Regions from separate parts of the Pseudomonas sp. AC112 genome, predicted to be linked through region 1. Evidence: predicted binding sites of a transcription regulator. Region 1 holds the regulator's gene; the other holds the start of a gene.

The links. Region 1 encodes FliA, which starts transcription of late flagellar genes. Its sites were predicted from a motif close to CTAAAGTTTNNNNNNNNNNNGCCGNTAA; they were not measured.
Region 2: the regulator FliA is predicted to act here: its motif matches at 1,535-1,562, upstream of flgM (flagellar biosynthesis anti-sigma factor FlgM).

What each region holds. Positions count from the first base shown of each region.
Region 1 is NZ_CEEDCM010000001.1:4,158,295-4,166,566, forward strand. It holds gene AC0IYN_RS19240 (cold-shock protein) at 13-213, shown strand; gene AC0IYN_RS19245 (DUF6124 family protein) at 164-367, opposite strand; gene flhA (flagellar biosynthesis protein FlhA) at 948-3,062, shown strand; gene flhF (flagellar biosynthesis protein FlhF) at 3,075-4,391, shown strand; gene fleN (flagellar synthesis regulator FleN) at 4,497-5,330, shown strand; gene fliA (RNA polymerase sigma factor FliA) at 5,327-6,067, shown strand; gene AC0IYN_RS19270 (chemotaxis response regulator CheY) at 6,236-6,610, shown strand; gene AC0IYN_RS19275 (protein phosphatase CheZ) at 6,629-7,417, shown strand; gene AC0IYN_RS19280 (chemotaxis protein CheA) at 7,429-8,272, shown strand, end outside.
Region 2 is NZ_CEEDCM010000001.1:3,833,820-3,842,091, forward strand. It holds gene AC0IYN_RS17720 (flagellar brake protein) at 1-557, opposite strand, end outside; gene AC0IYN_RS17725 (flagella synthesis protein FlgN) at 654-1,124, opposite strand; gene flgM (flagellar biosynthesis anti-sigma factor FlgM) at 1,173-1,496, opposite strand; gene flgA (flagellar basal body P-ring formation chaperone FlgA) at 1,639-2,403, opposite strand; gene AC0IYN_RS17740 (chemotaxis protein CheV) at 2,485-3,417, shown strand; gene cheR (protein-glutamate O-methyltransferase CheR) at 3,462-4,289, shown strand; gene flgB (flagellar basal body rod protein FlgB) at 4,602-5,009, shown strand; gene flgC (flagellar basal body rod protein FlgC) at 5,013-5,456, shown strand; gene flgD (flagellar hook assembly protein FlgD) at 5,473-6,198, shown strand; gene flgE (flagellar hook protein FlgE) at 6,230-7,534, shown strand; gene AC0IYN_RS17770 (hypothetical protein) at 7,710-8,272, shown strand, end outside.

The sequences.
Region 1 (8,272 bases):
AGGAGAACGGCAATGGCAACAGGTACGGTGAAATGGTTTAACGCGGAGAAGGGGTTTGGGTTCATCACTCAAGACGATGGGGGCGATATATTTGTCCACTTCTCGGTCATCACGGCCGACGGTTTCAGGACGCTTGAAGAGAACCAAAAAGTGGAGTTCGAGGTTACGCAAGGGCCCAAAGGCGCTCAGGCCGAGAACGTCCGCGTCCTATGAGCTTGATGATCGTTCCCAATTCAAACGCAAAATCACTCATCAGCGCGTCGGCCGAGGCGAGGGTTTCGGTGAGGTTGACCAGCAGGTCTTCGGTTTTGAGAGTGTCTACGACGGTAAACAGACTGATGGAGGGATTTGGGGTGGGTTTGATCATTGTGAGGTTCCTAAAAAGTGGAGCCGCCACTGATCGCCGCGACGCGATGGAGGGTGGCAGCTGTACGCAGGTTCGCGGACCGGTCTAGGAACAACCCGGCATACCCGAAGGTATCCCGCGCACAGCCGCCATAGCGCCGCACAGTAGACGATAGAAAACCGCTTACTGAAAGGGAGATGGTGCTTTTGTTCCGTAGTAAACCGGGCCGCGACGCCCGACCACTGCGTTTGCAGCGGTGTACGGAGACTAGAGAGCGGCTTTCCTAGAGGCAACCCCAAAACCTTGTCGGAAATTTCCTCGGTAGCGGCCGGTGAACACAAATCCAAAATGTGGGAGCGGGCTTGCTCGCGAAAGCGGACTATCAGTCGCCGAATGTGCTATCTGACCCACGGCTTTCGCGAGCAAGCCCGCTCCCACAGTTGAATTGATTTACAACCGGCTTGCTTGGTCGCTTGGGAGGTCATCGAAGGGCCAAAGCAAAAGTTGGAAGGCTTCTTGCAATACCGCCTGCAAGACGCCCAATTGCGTCAAAACTTTGCTTCAAAGGACACGAGGAATACCGGTGGTGGATCGCTCTCAAATGCTCGGCAACGCCCGCAGCACCCTGACTGACCTCTCGCGAGGCAATCTGGGTGTGCCGTTGTTGTTGCTGGTGATGCTGGCAATGATGATGTTGCCGATGCCGCCGTTCCTGCTCGACGTGTTCTTTACCTTCAACATTGCCCTGTCTGTGGTGGTATTGCTGGTCTGTGTGTATGCCCTGCGGCCCTTGGATTTCGCGGTATTCCCGACCATTCTGCTGGTGGCGACCCTTCTGCGCCTGGCGCTGAACGTGGCGTCGACCCGTGTGGTCATGCTGCACGGCCAGGACGGCCACGCCGCCGCCGGTAAGGTGATCCAGGCCTTCGGTGAGGTGGTGATCGGCGGTAACTACGTGGTCGGTATCGTGGTGTTCGCGATCCTGATGATCATCAACTTCGTCGTTGTCACCAAGGGCGCGGGGCGGATCTCCGAGGTGAGCGCACGTTTTACCCTTGACGCCATGCCCGGCAAGCAAATGGCGATTGACGCCGACCTAAACGCCGGCCTGATCGACCAGAACCAAGCCAAATCCCGTCGCCTGGAAGTCGCCCAGGAGGCTGAGTTCTACGGTTCCATGGACGGTGCCAGCAAATTTGTGCGCGGTGACGCCATCGCCGGCCTGCTCATTCTGTTCATCAACCTTATCGGCGGCATGGCCGTGGGGATCTTCCAGCACGGCATGACCTTCGGCGATGCGGGCAAGGTTTACGCGCTGCTGACCATCGGTGACGGTTTAGTGGCGCAATTGCCATCACTGTTGTTATCCACAGCTGCGGCGATCATGGTAACCCGTGCGTCGGGCTCCGAAGACATGGGCAAGCAGATCAGCCGGCAGATGTTTGCCTCGCCCAAGGCCCTGGCCGTGGCGGCGGGCATCATGGCGATCATGGGGATCGTGCCGGGCATGCCTCATGTGTCGTTCCTGAGCATGGCGGCCATGGCGGCTGGCGGTGCCTACCTGTTCTGGAAAAAGCAGAATGCGGTCAAGGTCCAGGCCCAGCAAGAGATCGCGCGCCAGCAGGAGCTGCTGCCATCCCCGGCCCGCGCCCAGGAAACCAAGGAGCTGGGCTGGGACGATGTGACCCCGATCGACATGATCGGCCTGGAAGTCGGCTACCGCCTTATCCCGCTGGTGGACCGCAACCAGGGCGGCCAATTGCTCGCGCGGATCAAGGGCGTGCGCAAAAAACTGTCGCAGGACCTGGGCTTTTTGATGCCCACCGTGCACATCCGCGACAACCTCGACCTGGCCCCGAGTGCCTATCGCCTGACCCTGATGGGCGTGATCCTGGCCGAAGCCGAGATCTACCCGGACCGCGAACTGGCGATCAACCCGGGGCAGGTGTTCGGCAGCCTCAACGGCATCACCGCCAAAGATCCGGCTTTTGGCCTGGACGCGGTATGGATCGAAATCAGCCAGCGCAGCCAGGCACAGTCCCTGGGTTACACCGTGGTGGACGCCAGCACGGTGGTCGCTACCCATCTCAACCAGATCCTGTACAAACACTCCCACGAGCTGATCGGCCACGAGGAAGTCCAGCAATTGATGGGTTTGCTCGGCAAAGCTTCGCCAAAACTCGCCGAAGAACTGGTACCGGGCATCCTGTCGCTGTCGCAGTTGCTCAAGGTGTTGCAGGCGCTGCTGGCCGAACAGGTGCCGGTACGCGACATTCGCAGCATTGCCGAGGCCATCGCCAACAATGCCGCCAAGAGTCAAGATACTGCCGCCCTGGTGGCTGCGGTGCGCGTCGGATTGTCGCGCGCAATCGTCCAAAGCATTGTAGGGCTTGACTCCGAGCTGCCTGTGATCACCTTGGAACCAAGGTTGGAACAAATATTGCTCAATAGTATTCAGAAGGCAGGACAAGGCCAGGAAGAGGGCGTTCTGCTGGAGCCAAGCATGGCTGAGAAACTGCAGCGTTCGTTGATCGACGCCGCACAGCGCCAGGAAATGCAGGGCCAACCGGTGATTCTGCTGGTGGCGGGCCCGGTCCGAGCGATGTTGTCGCGATTTGGACGCCTGGCAGTACCGAATTTGCACGTTTTGGCTTATCAGGAAATTCCTGACAACAAGCAAGTGACTATCGTCGCGACAGTAGGGCCCAACGGCTGAGGGTAGTGGGTTATGCAAGTTAAGCGTTTTTTCGCCGCCGATATGCGTCAGGCCATGAAACTGGTGCGTGATGAGCTGGGCGCCGACGCCGCGATTATCGGAAACCGTCGTATTGCCGGCGGTGTCGAGCTGACGGCTGCCCTGGACTACACACCCCAGGCCCTGGCGCCGCGCGTGCCGAACATGGAGCTCGAAGACGAGCTGCGCAAGACCGCTTCGCGGATTGTCTCGGCCCAGGCTGAACTGAGCATGCGCGGCGACAGCGATGCCACCACCAACCGCCAATTGTTCGCCGGCTTGCCGCTGACTGCTGCCGAGCCGCTGGTCGAGCCCACCTTCAAAGAACCGCCGCGTCCTGCTGCGCCTGCTCCGGCGCCTGCGGTTGACCAGCGCGTGTTCGATTCGATGCGCTTTGAACTCAACGGCCTGCGCGAACTGCTTGAAGTGCAGCTTGGCTCGCTGGCCTGGACCCAACTGCAAGGCAGCAAGCCGCAACAGGCCAACCTGTGGCGTCGCTTGCAACGTATCGGCCTGTCTGGCCCGTTGTCCCGCGACCTGCTGGCCCTGACCACCGAAATCGAAGAGCCTCGCCAGGCCTGGCGCATGTTGCTGGCCCACCTAGCGCGGATGATCGTCACCCCGGAAATCGAACCCTTGGAAGAGGGCGGTGTGATCGCCATGGTCGGCCCTGCCGGCATGGGCAAGACCACCACCCTGGCCAAGTTGGCGGCCCGTTACGTGCTCAAGTACGGCGCGCAGAATATCGCGCTGGTGAGCATGGACAGCTACCGTATTGGTGCCCAGGAGCAGCTCAAGACCCTGGGCCGGATCCTCAATGTGTCGGTGACCCATGTCGACCCGGGCCAGTCCCTGGCCAACGCCCTGGACCCCTTGCTGCGCAAGCGCGTGGTGCTGATCGACACTGCCGGCCTGCAAGCCAGCGACCCGGCATTGCGCATGCAGTTGGAAAGCCTGGCGGGGCGTGGCATCAAGTCGAAAAATTACTTGGTGCTTGCAACCACCAGCCAGAAACAGGTTCTTACCGCTGCGTATCATAGTTACAAGCGTTGTGGCCTGGCCGGTTGCATCCTCACCAAGCTCGATGAGACCGCGAGCCTGGGCGAGGTGCTGAGCCTGGCCATCAGTCATGAATTGCCGGTCGCCTACCTGACCGACGGGCCGCGGATCCCGGATGATCTGCATCTGCCGCGCCGTCATCAGTTGGTCAGCCGTGCAGTCAGCGTGCAAATGCAAGAAGAGCCTAGCGAGGAAGCGATGGCCGATATGTTCGCCGACCTTTACCACAACCCGGCAAAGCGGGTGGGTTGAGTCAGGATGAACACCGTGAAATGTATCTACATCGATGGTCTGCAAGCGATTCACGCGGCCAAGCCATGTAGCCTGCGTCTAAGCAAGACAAGGTAAAGAAATAAAATGGGCAGCATGCATCCCGTACAGGTGATCGCGGTGACCGGCGGCAAAGGTGGCGTCGGGAAAACTAACGTGTCAGTGAATTTGTCCCTGGCCCTGGCAGAGCTTGGCCGTCGCGTCATGCTGCTGGATGCTGACCTGGGCTTGGCGAACGTGGACGTTCTGCTGGGGCTGACACCCAAACACACCCTTGCCGATGTGATCGAGGGCCGCTGCGAGCTGCGCGATGTGCTGCTGCAGGGCCCCGGTGGCATCCGCATCGTGCCGGCTGCCTCGGGCACCCAGAGCATGGTGCACCTGAGCCCGGCGCAGCATGCCGGCCTCATCCAGGCTTTCAGTGATATTGGCGACAACCTCGACGTGCTGGTGATCGACACCGCCGCCGGGATCGGCGAGTCCGTGGTCAGCTTCGTGCGCGCTGCGCAGGAAGTGTTGCTGGTGGTCTGCGATGAACCCACCTCGATCACCGACGCCTACGCCCTGATCAAACTGCTTAACCGTGACTACGGCATGAACCGCTTCCGCGTCCTGGCCAACATGGCCCAGAGCCCGCAGGAAGGGCGCAATCTGTTCGCCAAGTTGACCAAGGTCACGGACCGCTTCCTCGATGTCGCCTTACAATACGTCGGCGCAGTTCCCTACGACGAGTGTGTGCGCAAGGCTGTGCAAAAGCAGCGTGCAGTCTACGAAGCGTTCCCTCGTTCCAAATGCGCATTGGCGTTCAAGGCTATTGCCCAGAAGGTCGATACCTGGCCGTTGCCCGCCAACCCTCGGGGGCATCTGGAGTTTTTCGTCGAGCGATTGGTGCATCAGACGAGCGCAGGACCCGTGCTATGACAGCGACCGGCTACAACGCGTACAAGAAGTCTGCCCGTGACAGCCAGGGCGAATTGATCGAGCGCTACGCGCCCCTGGTCAAGCGTATCGCCTATCACTTGCTGGCACGCCTGCCCGCCAGCGTCCAGGTCGAAGACCTGATCCAGGCGGGCATGATCGGCTTGCTCGAAGTGTCGACCAAATACGACGCGAGCAAGGGGGCGAGTTTCGAGACGTACGCGGGTATCCGCATACGTGGCGCGATGCTCGATGAAGTGCGCAAAGGTGACTGGGCGCCGCGTTCGGTGCATCGCAATACGCGCATGGTCAGTGACGCAATTCGCGCAATTGAAGCAAAAACCGGTCGCGACGCTAAAGATCACGAAGTTGCGGCCGAACTCCAATTGAGTCTCGACGATTACTACGGGATTTTGAACGATACCTTGGGCAGCCGCCTGTTCAGTTTCGACGACCTCTTGCAGGACGGCGAACACGAAGGGCTGCACGAGGACGGCGCGAGCGCTCATATGGAGCCATCGCGTGACCTGGAAGATGAGCGTTTCCAGGGGGCGTTGGCGGACGCGATTGCCAATTTGCCGGAGCGTGAGCGACTGGTGTTGGCGCTGTACTACGACGAAGAGCTGAACCTCAAGGAAATCGGTGAGGTCCTGGGGGTCAGCGAATCGCGGGTCAGCCAGTTGCACAGCCAGTGCGCAGCCCGCTTGCGGGGGCGTTTGGGAGAGTGGCGAGCGCGCTGACAGGCAGTGTGGGGACACTGCAGACGATACCGCGAGGGCAAGCAGCCTTCGCGGGTTCGACCCGTGGTGCCCTCGGCAGTCCTTTTTGTGTAATGCCTGTTGATTGAAATGGCGCGTCCAGGTGCTGGGCGCGTTTAAGACTGCTTGGAGGTCGAATTGGACAAGAACATGAAAATCCTCATCGTTGATGACTTCTCAACGATGCGGCGGATCATAAAAAACCTGTTGCGTGACCTTGGGTTCACTAACACGGTCGAGGCGGATGACGGCATTACGGCGATTCCGATCCTCAACAGCGGGAGCATCGACTTTTTGGTAACGGACTGGAACATGCCGGGCATGACCGGCATCGACTTGCTGCGCCACGTGCGCGCTGACGAAAAGCTGCGCAGCCTGCCTGTGCTGATGGTGACCGCCGAAGCCAAGCGTGAGCAGATCATCGAAGCCGCCCAAGCCGGGGTTAACGGTTACGTGGTCAAGCCATTCACTGCATTGGCCTTGAAAGAGAAGATCGAAAAAATCTTCGAACGCATCCACGGCTAATGCCATCGCGGGGGAGCTATGGAGCATAAAGAAACGTCACAGGGAGACTTCGAGTCGACCCTGAAAAAGCATGCTCACCAGTTGGTCGACAGCCTTGAAAAAGGCCAGTTTGGCGACGCGGTGCAGTTAATCCATGAGCTCAACCAGACCCGTGACCGCGGCCTGTACCAGGAAGTGGGCAAGCTCACACGCGAGCTGCACAGTGCGATCGTCAATTTCCAGATTGACCCGCATATGCCCCAGGCCGAAGAAATTTCGCAAATCACTGATGCCACCGAACGCCTGTCCTACGTGGTCAGGCTGACTGAGGCGGCGGCCAACCGCACCATGGACTTGGTGGAAAACGCCACGCCCCTGGTCAACGGCATGGCCAACGAAGCCCAGGCCCTCAGCGTTGACTGGGGCCGCTTCATGCGCCGGGAAGTGGGGGCTGAAGAGTTTCGTGAATTGGCGCGTCGGGTCGACGGGTTCTTGTCACGCAGCGAGCAGGAAAACCGCACGGTTTCCAGCAACCTCAACGACATTCTGCTCGCCCAGGATTACCAGGACCTCACCGGCCAGGTGATCAAGCGTGTGACCCAGTTGGTCACCGAAGTGGAAAGCAACTTGCTCAAATTGGTGCTTATGGCAGGCCAGGTTGACCGCTTTGCCGGCATTGAACATGACCGCGAAGCGATCCTCTCGGAAAAAGATCCACAAAAACATCTCGCCAAGGGTGAAGGTCCGCAGATTCATGCCGATAAACGTGAAGACGTTGTGTCAGGTCAGGATGACGTAGATGACCTGTTATCCAGTTTAGGCTTCTAAGGAGCACCCACATGAGCTTCGGCGCCGATGAAGAAATCCTTCAGGATTTCCTTGTAGAGGCCGGCGAAATTTTAGAGCAACTGTCCGAACAACTGGTCGAGCTGGAAAGCCGCCCGGATGATGCGAACCTGCTCAATGCAATTTTTCGCGGTTTTCACACTGTAAAAGGGGGCGCCGGCTTCCTCCAGCTCCATGAGCTGGTGGAGTGCTGTCACATCGCCGAGAACGTGTTCGACATCCTGCGCAAGGGTGAGCGGCACGTCGACTCGGAACTGATGGACGTGATTCTCGAAGCGCTGGATGCGGTCAACGGCATGTTCAGCGAAGTGCGCGAACGTGCCCCGATCACCGCGGCCACCCCGGAACTGCTGGCCGCCCTGGCGCGCCTGGCGGAACCGGCCGACACCTCGGCTGCGCCTGTGGTTGAGGCGGCTCCCGAGCCTGTGGCCGAAGCCGAGCCGGATGTGACCGACAGCGAGTTCGAACAGCTGCTCAACTCCCTCAGTGCCGTGAAGGCCGAGGCAGAGGCGCCGGCGGCTGCCGTCGCGGCACCGACCAGCGAAGACATTACCGACGCTGAGTTCGAGTCCCTGCTCGACCAGTTGCATGGCAAAGGCCAGTTTGCGGCCGATGCTGTCGCACCGGTTGCTGCTGCGCAGGCGCCTGCCGCCAGTGCCAGCACCGACATTACCGACGACGAATTCGAAGCGTTGCTCGACCAACTGCATGGCAAGGGCACCTTCGTGGCCGACGCCTTGCCGGAAGTCGCCGCCACGGCTGCGGCGCCTGCCGCTGCCAGTGCAGCACCGGCGGGTGATGGCCTGATCTCCGATCACGAGTTCGAGTCCCTGCTGG
Region 2 (8,272 bases), 320 kb from region 1:
ATGAAGCGGTCATACACCTGGCCCAGTTGCAGGCGCTCGGAGATGTCCCCTTCAAAGCGCAATTTGCAGCCGGTAGCAGAAATATCCAGCAGCTTGCCGCTGATAGGCGCCTTGAGCTTCTCGCCACCCAGCTCGATATTGACCAATTGGGCCAGCTTCAAGGCGGCGCGAAAGGCGTTGCGGCGCTGATGGTAGACCACTTCGTCGGGCAGGCTGCCGGTGTAGATACGGTGGCCGTCCTTTTCGCTGATGCTCATGCCGCCGTTGCTTTCCCAGGCAACGCGCACGCCGTCATGGAAGCCTTCGATGCGGAAGGGTTCGCCATTTTCGAGGTGGCGTTCGCCGTCGCGGGGGATCATTTCGTCCAGGGCCAGGGTGCCGCTGTCCCGGTTGACGTCCACCAGGTAGCTCTGGAAGCGCTGGCTGCGTTCGTGGAAGGTAATGATCAGCGGGTCATGGCTGTCTTGCAGCATCCGCAAGGTGCTGGCGATTTCCAGAGGGGTGGTGAGGACCTTGGGTGGCTGCGGGGCATCTTCCGCATTAAGGGCGTTGAACACGGTTCTTCCATCTCCAGACAAAATACGACTACACGCAAGAGCAGGCATTCTGCCAGTATGTGACGCGCCTTGGATAGGCCGCGCCGTGATCCGGCGTCAGGCTTGGCTGCGGGTGCTTGGCTTGGCCAGGCGTGAGGTGGAGCCCTGAGCGTTGTAAAGCGCTGGAGGCTCTCCGCCGTGAAGTATACGCAACTGGTTGGCGGTCGTAGCTTGCTGAAGCTGGATCGACTGACCGTTGAGCAGGTTGGCTTCCTGGCACTGGGCGAGCAATTGATTGAGTTCTTTGCTCTGGGCCAGTAATTGATCGCCGACCGAGGAATGGCTGGCCAGCTGTGCCAATCCGTCATGGTCGGCGGGCAGGCCCAGGCTGACGAGGATCTGGCTGCGTTTCTTGCCGTGTTGTTCCAGTAGGACAATCAACGACTGCTTGCGCGCCAGGATCTCTTCCAGCAGGGGCATGTCCCGGCCGTAGAGGGCCAGGGATTCTTCCCTGAGCAGCTCGAGCAGCTGTTGGGTCGGGGCGAGATCATCAATGATCAGTTGAAGCAGGGTTTCGTCGTGATGCATGGCTGGCCTTGGGGTTTAAGCGTCCAAAAGCCCGGCGCAGGCCTTAGCCTAGCGCTCGGCTTCGAAATTAAGCAGCTTGCTGGCTACACGGTTGCTGTCGACTTTATAGCTGCCATCGGCGATTGCCTGTTTCAATTCGGCCACACGGGCTTTATTGACCACCGGTTGATCGCGCAGCGAGTCAGTGACCTTCTGCAACTGTTGAGCCTCATTGCTCAGGTGTACGGATTCCCCACTCTGGCTGGCGCTGGCCTGTTCTGCCTTGGCGGGCAGTGGCTGGGCCTTGGCTTCTACGCTGTCCTTGGTGCCGGTGGCGCGCGTAGGGGCCGACGTGGTCGGGGTGTTATTCAAACGACTGAAATCAATGACCATGATTAAAAAAACCTCTGGGTATTTGGACGCTTGCCATGTTTTCGGCCATACCCGGACAAACTTTAGGCTCGATTGACAATAAACTGCACAGGCCGACATCCAGTCGACAGTGTAGGAAAAGCGGGCGCCCGATACCAGTGTTCTATAAAGCCACCTCCACCTGGCCAGGTGCAGTGACCCGTGCCTTGATGACACGGTTGGAGTTGAGGTTCTTCACCCTTATCTGCTCACTCATGCCGCCGTTGGACAGCGCTTCACCCGGCATTTTGACCTGCAGCGCACCGCTGCTGGCGGAAATCACCACCTGATCACCTTTGCGGATCACCTCCGCCTGTTCCAAATGCACCAGGGTGATGACCTGATCGGTGACCACTGGTCGGGTCAGTTTCTGCCCGACGGCCTGATCGAGGGATGTCAGGTAACCCTGGCTGATCATGCTGATGTCGCGTTCGCGCAACACCACGTCCTCAAAACCGATGATTCCAGTGCGCTTGAGCGGGCGGGCAACGACCACCACATCGCGGAACAATTTGACTTGGGCGGGCACGAACACCGTCCAGGGCGAGGCGCCGTCGCAGCGGACCTTGACCGTCACGCGGCCGATCGGTTGAGCGGGGCTTTCCAAGGTGGCTGTCAATTCCTTGTCGCACATGGGCATGCGCAGGCGCGGGTCCAGCTGGTTGACCTGGATTTCGTAACGCCCCGGCGTCTGGGTGGTCGCCAGATAATCTTCTACAGTGAACTCAAGAAAGCCCTGGGTGACGCCGATAAGTAGATCAGGCAAGGTGACGTTGTCTGCGCGGGCCGTGGCGCCCAGGCCCAAGGCAAGCAACGCCAACGCTGCGCAGAGCGATCTGCGGTACCGTGTCAGGATGGGGCGTCGGGAAACTGTCGTTTTAATATCCATGACCAATAAATAGCAAAGGCCGTGCCGTTTAGCGTTGGGTGCGCGTCGCACCCTTTAAGGTTTTAGCGTAGGAGTCTGGGCATGGCAGGAGTAATGGATTCAGTAAACCAGCGCACACAGCTGGTAGGGCAGAATCGCCTGGAGTTGTTGCTTTTTCGCCTGGATGGCAAGCAGCTGTATGGCATCAACGTGTTCAAGGTGCGGGAAGTGTTGCAATGCCCCAAGCTGACGATCATGCCCAAGTCCAGCCCGGTGGTGTGTGGCGTTGCCAACATCCGTGGCGCGACGATCCCGATTCTTGACTTGGCCCTGGCCACCGGTTCGGCAGGTTTGCAGGACCGCGAGAACCCGTTCGTGATCATTACCGAATACAACACCAAGACCCAGGGTTTCCTGGTGCGCTCGGTGGAGCGCATCGTCAACATGAACTGGGAAGAGATCCATCCGCCGCCCAAGGGCACCGGTCGCGATCACTACCTCACGGCGGTGACGCGGGTCGACAACCAGTTGGTGGAAATCATCGACGTGGAGAAGATCCTTGCCGAAGTGGCGCCGACCTCGGAATCGATTTCCGTGGGTGTGGTGGACGCCGAAACCGCGCATAAGGCGATCTCCCTGCGTGTATTGACGGTGGACGACTCCTCGGTGGCGCGTAAACAGGTGACCCGTTGCCTGCAAACCGTCGGCGTGGAAGTGGTGGCCCTCAATGATGGTCGCCAAGCGTTGGATTACCTGCGCAAGCTGGTGGATGACGGCAAGAAACCGGAAGAAGAATTCTTGATGATGATCTCCGACATCGAGATGCCGGAAATGGACGGCTACACCCTCACGGCCGAGATACGTAACGATCCACGCATGCAAAAATTGCATATCATCCTGCATACTTCGTTGTCGGGTGTATTCAACCAGGCGATGGTCAAGAAGGTCGGTGCCGATGACTTCCTGGCCAAATTCCGTCCTGATGACCTGGCATCCCGGGTTGTCGACCGGATCAAGGCAGCAGATCACGGCTAGGGGGATTTCCCCCTGGCGGTCACACGATTTAAGAGGCGGTATCATTGTCTACGGGTAATTTGGATTTCGAACAGTTCCGGGTCTTCCTGGAAAAAGCCTGTGGCATATTGCTCGGTGAAAACAAGCAGTACCTGGTATCCAGCCGTCTCAACAAACTGATGGAGCAGCAGGGCATCAAGTCGTTGGGTGAGCTGGTCCAGCGCATCCAGGGGCAGCCGCGCAGCGGGCTCAAGGAAATGGTGGTCGATGCCATGACGACCAACGAAACCTTGTGGTTTCGCGACACCTATCCGTTTGAAGTGCTCAAGAGCAAAGTGCTCCCGGAAGCCATCAAGGCCAGCCCGGGCCAGCGCCTGCGCATCTGGTCGGCCGCCTGTTCCTCGGGGCAGGAACCGTACTCGATTTCGATGTCGATCGATGAGTTCGAGCGGACCAACATGGGCCAGTTGAAGGCTGGGGCGCAAATCGTGGCCACCGACCTGTCCGGCACCATGCTCACCAACTGCAAGACCGGCGAGTACGACAGCCTGGCACTGGGCCGTGGTTTGTCCCAGGAACGCCTGCAACGCTATTTCGACCCGAAAGGGGCGGGGCGTTGGGCGGTCAAGGCGCCGATCAAGAGCCGTGTGGAGTTCCGCTCGTTCAACCTGCTCGACAGCTACGCCAGCCTGGGCAAGTTTGACATGGTGTTCTGCCGCAACGTGCTGATCTATTTCTCGGCCGAGGTGAAGAAAGACATCCTGTTGCGCATCCACGGCACGCTCAAGCGCGGTGGCTACCTGTTCCTCGGTGCTTCCGAGGCGCTGAACGGTTTGCCGGACCATTACCAGATGGTGCAGTGCAGCCCTGGGATCATTTACCAGGCCAAGTAAACCGTACGCGGTAAACAATGTGGGAGCGAGCTTGCTCGCGAAAGCGCAGTGTCAGTTGATGCATGTATCAACTGACAGAATGCATTCGCGAGCAAGCCCGCTCCCACATTTGTTTTTGCGGCAAACCGTTCAATAGCGGCAACCCGGATTGCCGCTTTACTGGCACCACGCGGAAACCCGTTGCCGCTTTTCTGGCATTGCCGCCCGGCAATCCGCCCACAAGCCCTTTAAATACGGGCTTCCCACAAACTGGCACACACCTTGCTATAACCCTGTTAACGAACAGCAGGTCAGCCCTTAAAGGTTTCCGCCATGAGCATCAGCTTCGATAAAGCGCTCGGTATCCACGAACAAGCCCTGGGCTTCCGCGCCCAGCGTGCTGAAGTCCTGGCCAACAACATTGCCAACGCCGACACCCCGAACTACAAGGCTCGGGACCTGGACTTCTCCGCCGTGCTCGCTGCACAGCAGGACAAGACCAAGAACGGCACCTTCGCCTTGAACATGACCAACAGCCGTCATATTGAAGCGCAAGGCCTGAGCAATGGTGACGAGTCGTTGCTGTATCGCACACCGATGCAGCCGTCGATCGACCAGAACACCGTCGACGCCCAGCTGGAGCAATCGGCCTACGCCGAGAACTCGGTGAACTTTCAAGCCAGCTTCACCCTGCTCAACAGCAAATTCAAAGGGCTGATGTCAGCCCTGCGTGGAGAGTAAGCCATGTCCCTGTCCAGTGTTTTCAATATTGCCGGCAGTGGCATGAGCGCGCAGACCACGCGTTTGAACACCGTCGCCAGTAACATCGCCAACGCCGAGACCGTGTCTTCGAGCATTGACCAGACCTACCGCGCCCGTCATCCGGTATTCGCCACCATGTTCCAGGGTGGCCAGAACGGCGGCAGCGATTCGCTGTTCCAGGACCAAGGCGCCGCAGGCTCCGGCGTGCAGGTACTCGGTGTGGTTGAAGACCAGAGCAATCTGGAGGCCCGCTACGAGCCTAACCACCCGGCGGCGAACGAAAAAGGTTACGTGTACTACCCGAACGTCAACGTGGTCGAGGAAATGGCTGACATGATTTCTGCCAGCCGCTCGTTCCAGACCAACGCGGAAATGATGAACACCGCCAAAACCATGATGCAGAAGGTCCTGACCCTGGGTCAGTGATAAGGGGCGCCAAATAATGGCCATCGTTGATACGTCAAACAACACGGCAGTCCAGGACCTTTTCAATTCGAAGGTCAAGACTGCCCAGGACAACAGCAGCGTCAGTGACGCCGCCAACAAGGCGACGGGCAAGCAGTCGCTGGGCAAAGATGCGTTCCTGCAACTGCTGGTCACCCAGTTGAAAAACCAGAACCCGCTGTCGCCACAAGACAACGGCGCGTTCGTGGCCCAGTTGGCGCAGTTCAGCAGCCTGGAAGGCATCAACACCCTGAACGACTCGGTGAATGCGATCTCCAGCAACTTCAGCTCGTCGCAGGCACTGCAGGCGTCGTCGTTGGTAGGGCGCTCGATCATCATCCAGACCGACAAGGCCATGGTTGATACCAGCAAGAGCATGACCGGTTCGGTAGCGGTGACCTCGGCGGTGGGCAACGTCTCCGTCAAGATCACCGATAAAGACGGCAACGTGGTGCGCACCATCGACATGGGCGCCCAGAGCGCCGGCACCCAGAGCTTTATATGGGATGGCAAGAATGACAAGGGTGAGGTCGCTCCTGCGGGCACCTACACCTTCAATGCCACCACCAAGAATGACAAGGGCGACTCCGTTGCCCTGGCCACTTCGCTGCCCGCGACGGTAACGAGCGTGACCTTGAGCAAGACCGGCGGCGAAATGCTGCTGAACCTGGCTGGCGGCATGGGCAGCGTCAAGCTGTCGCAAATTCAGACTATCGGTACATAGAGCCGGCTAAATACGGCAGAGGGAGAGAAACATGTCTTTTAACATCGGCCTTAGCGGCCTCTATGCGGCCAACAAACAACTGGACGTGACCGGCAACAACATCGCCAACGTCGCGACCACTGGCTTCAAGTCGTCCCGTGCGGAATTCGCGGACATCTACGCCGCTTCCAAACTGGGCACTGGCCAGAACAGCATCGGCAACGGCGTGAACCTGGCGGCTGTGTCCCAGCAGTTCACCCAGGGTGACGTCAACAACAGCGGCGGCGTGCTGGACATGGCGATCCAGGGCGGTGGCTTCTTCGTGCAGAAGGGCAGCGACGGCTCGCTGGAATACACCCGCAGCGGTGCCTTCCGTGCCGACAAAGATGGCTACATCACCAACAACACCGGTACCTCGCGCCTGCAGGGCTACGCGGCGGATGAAAACGGCAAGATCATCAAGGGCGGCTTGACCGACCTGCAACTGAACCTGTCGTACCTGGCACCCAAGGCGTCCACCAAAGTCGACTCGACCAGTAACCTGAACTCGTCGTCGCCGGTTATCGACCAGACCGCCAAACCATTCGACCCTAGCGAATCCAGCACTTTCACTACCCAGAATGCCACCACGTTATACGACTCTCAGGGCAACGCCCATGAGATGGTGCAGTACATGGTGAAAACCGACGCCAACGTCTGGAAGTCCTACACGTTGATCGACGGCCGTAACCTGGATGGCTCCAAGCCTACAACCACCGGTGCTACCGCGCCCGTGCCAGCGACCTTTACCTTTGACGGCGCTGGTAAGCTCCTGAGCATGGCCGGTACGGGTGTGACCGGCACGACCCTGACGCTGACCGGCTGGATACCGGGCTCCGTGACCAATGGGACGTGGACGCCAAACAAAGCGACAGCGCCAAATATTGCGGTCAACATGGGCGACGTTACTCAGTACAACTCGGCCAGCTACCGCAACCCGCCGACCACTGACGGTTACGCCACTGGCCAGATCACCGGCCTGAAAATCGATGGCAGCGGTGTCATGTTCGCGACCTTCAGCAACCAGCAGAGCAAGGCCATCGGCCAGATCTCCCTGGCCAGCTTTAACAACGAACAAGGTCTGCAGCCGTCGGGCGGCACCACCTGGAGAGAGACCTTCGCTTCGGGCCAGCCGGGTTATGACGCGCCGCAATCCGGCACCCTGGGTTCGATCGTGGCCAACTCCCTGGAGAACTCCAACGTCAACCTGACCAACGAGTTGGTGGACTTGATCAAGGCCCAGAGCAACTATCAGGCGAACGCCAAGACCATCTCCACCCAGAGCACCATCATGCAGACCATCATTCAGATGACCTGATGCGGTAGCGCTGCACAAGAAGCCCCTCGTAAGAGGGGCTTTTTTGTGGGCGTAGGAAAAGTGCCTGCGACATATCGGGTTACGCGCTTTCAATCCTGGGAAGGAACGTGCCTTAGCCATTTTGCCACTGATTGGACCGGAGCCTGGGTGGCTCACCAAGCAAGGGGGCAGGGGTATGTGGCATTCAGGAGTGTCCTGGCCAGGGGCTGGACGTGTGGGGTATAGGCCTGGCCTGGCCGGTGGAGATACACCTGCGGTTGCGCCGGTGACTGAAGTGTCTGCGGCAAGGCAGTTGCTTGGCGAGCTGTTCGATGCGCAGCAGAGCGGCAAGCGCCAAACCGTGCAGGATACGCGCGACAAGTTGAACGCGCTGCGCGAGAAAATGGGGGACGAGGCGTTCAAAGACGTCCTCAAAAAGATGATTGAGGAGGCTGATGAGAAACTTCGCGCGTTTCTCAGGCAGCTGTTGATGCAGTGGTTTCCCGATGACGGCGATGCACCGTCACCTGCTCCACCAGTGCAGCCTGGTGGTGGCGGCGGTGGTCGCGGCCCTAGCGTTCCTCGAAGTGGTTTCGGGCCCTCTGAGTCCATGAGCAACAAGCCGATTACTGAGGGTGCAAAACACTTCAACTACATGCCCGATAACAGCAACCCCGGCAAAAAGCCTGACAATATCTGGAGTGGCTTCAGCCAGGGGCCGGATGGTAATTGCATCACGGTTTCCGCCATAAAAGCCGC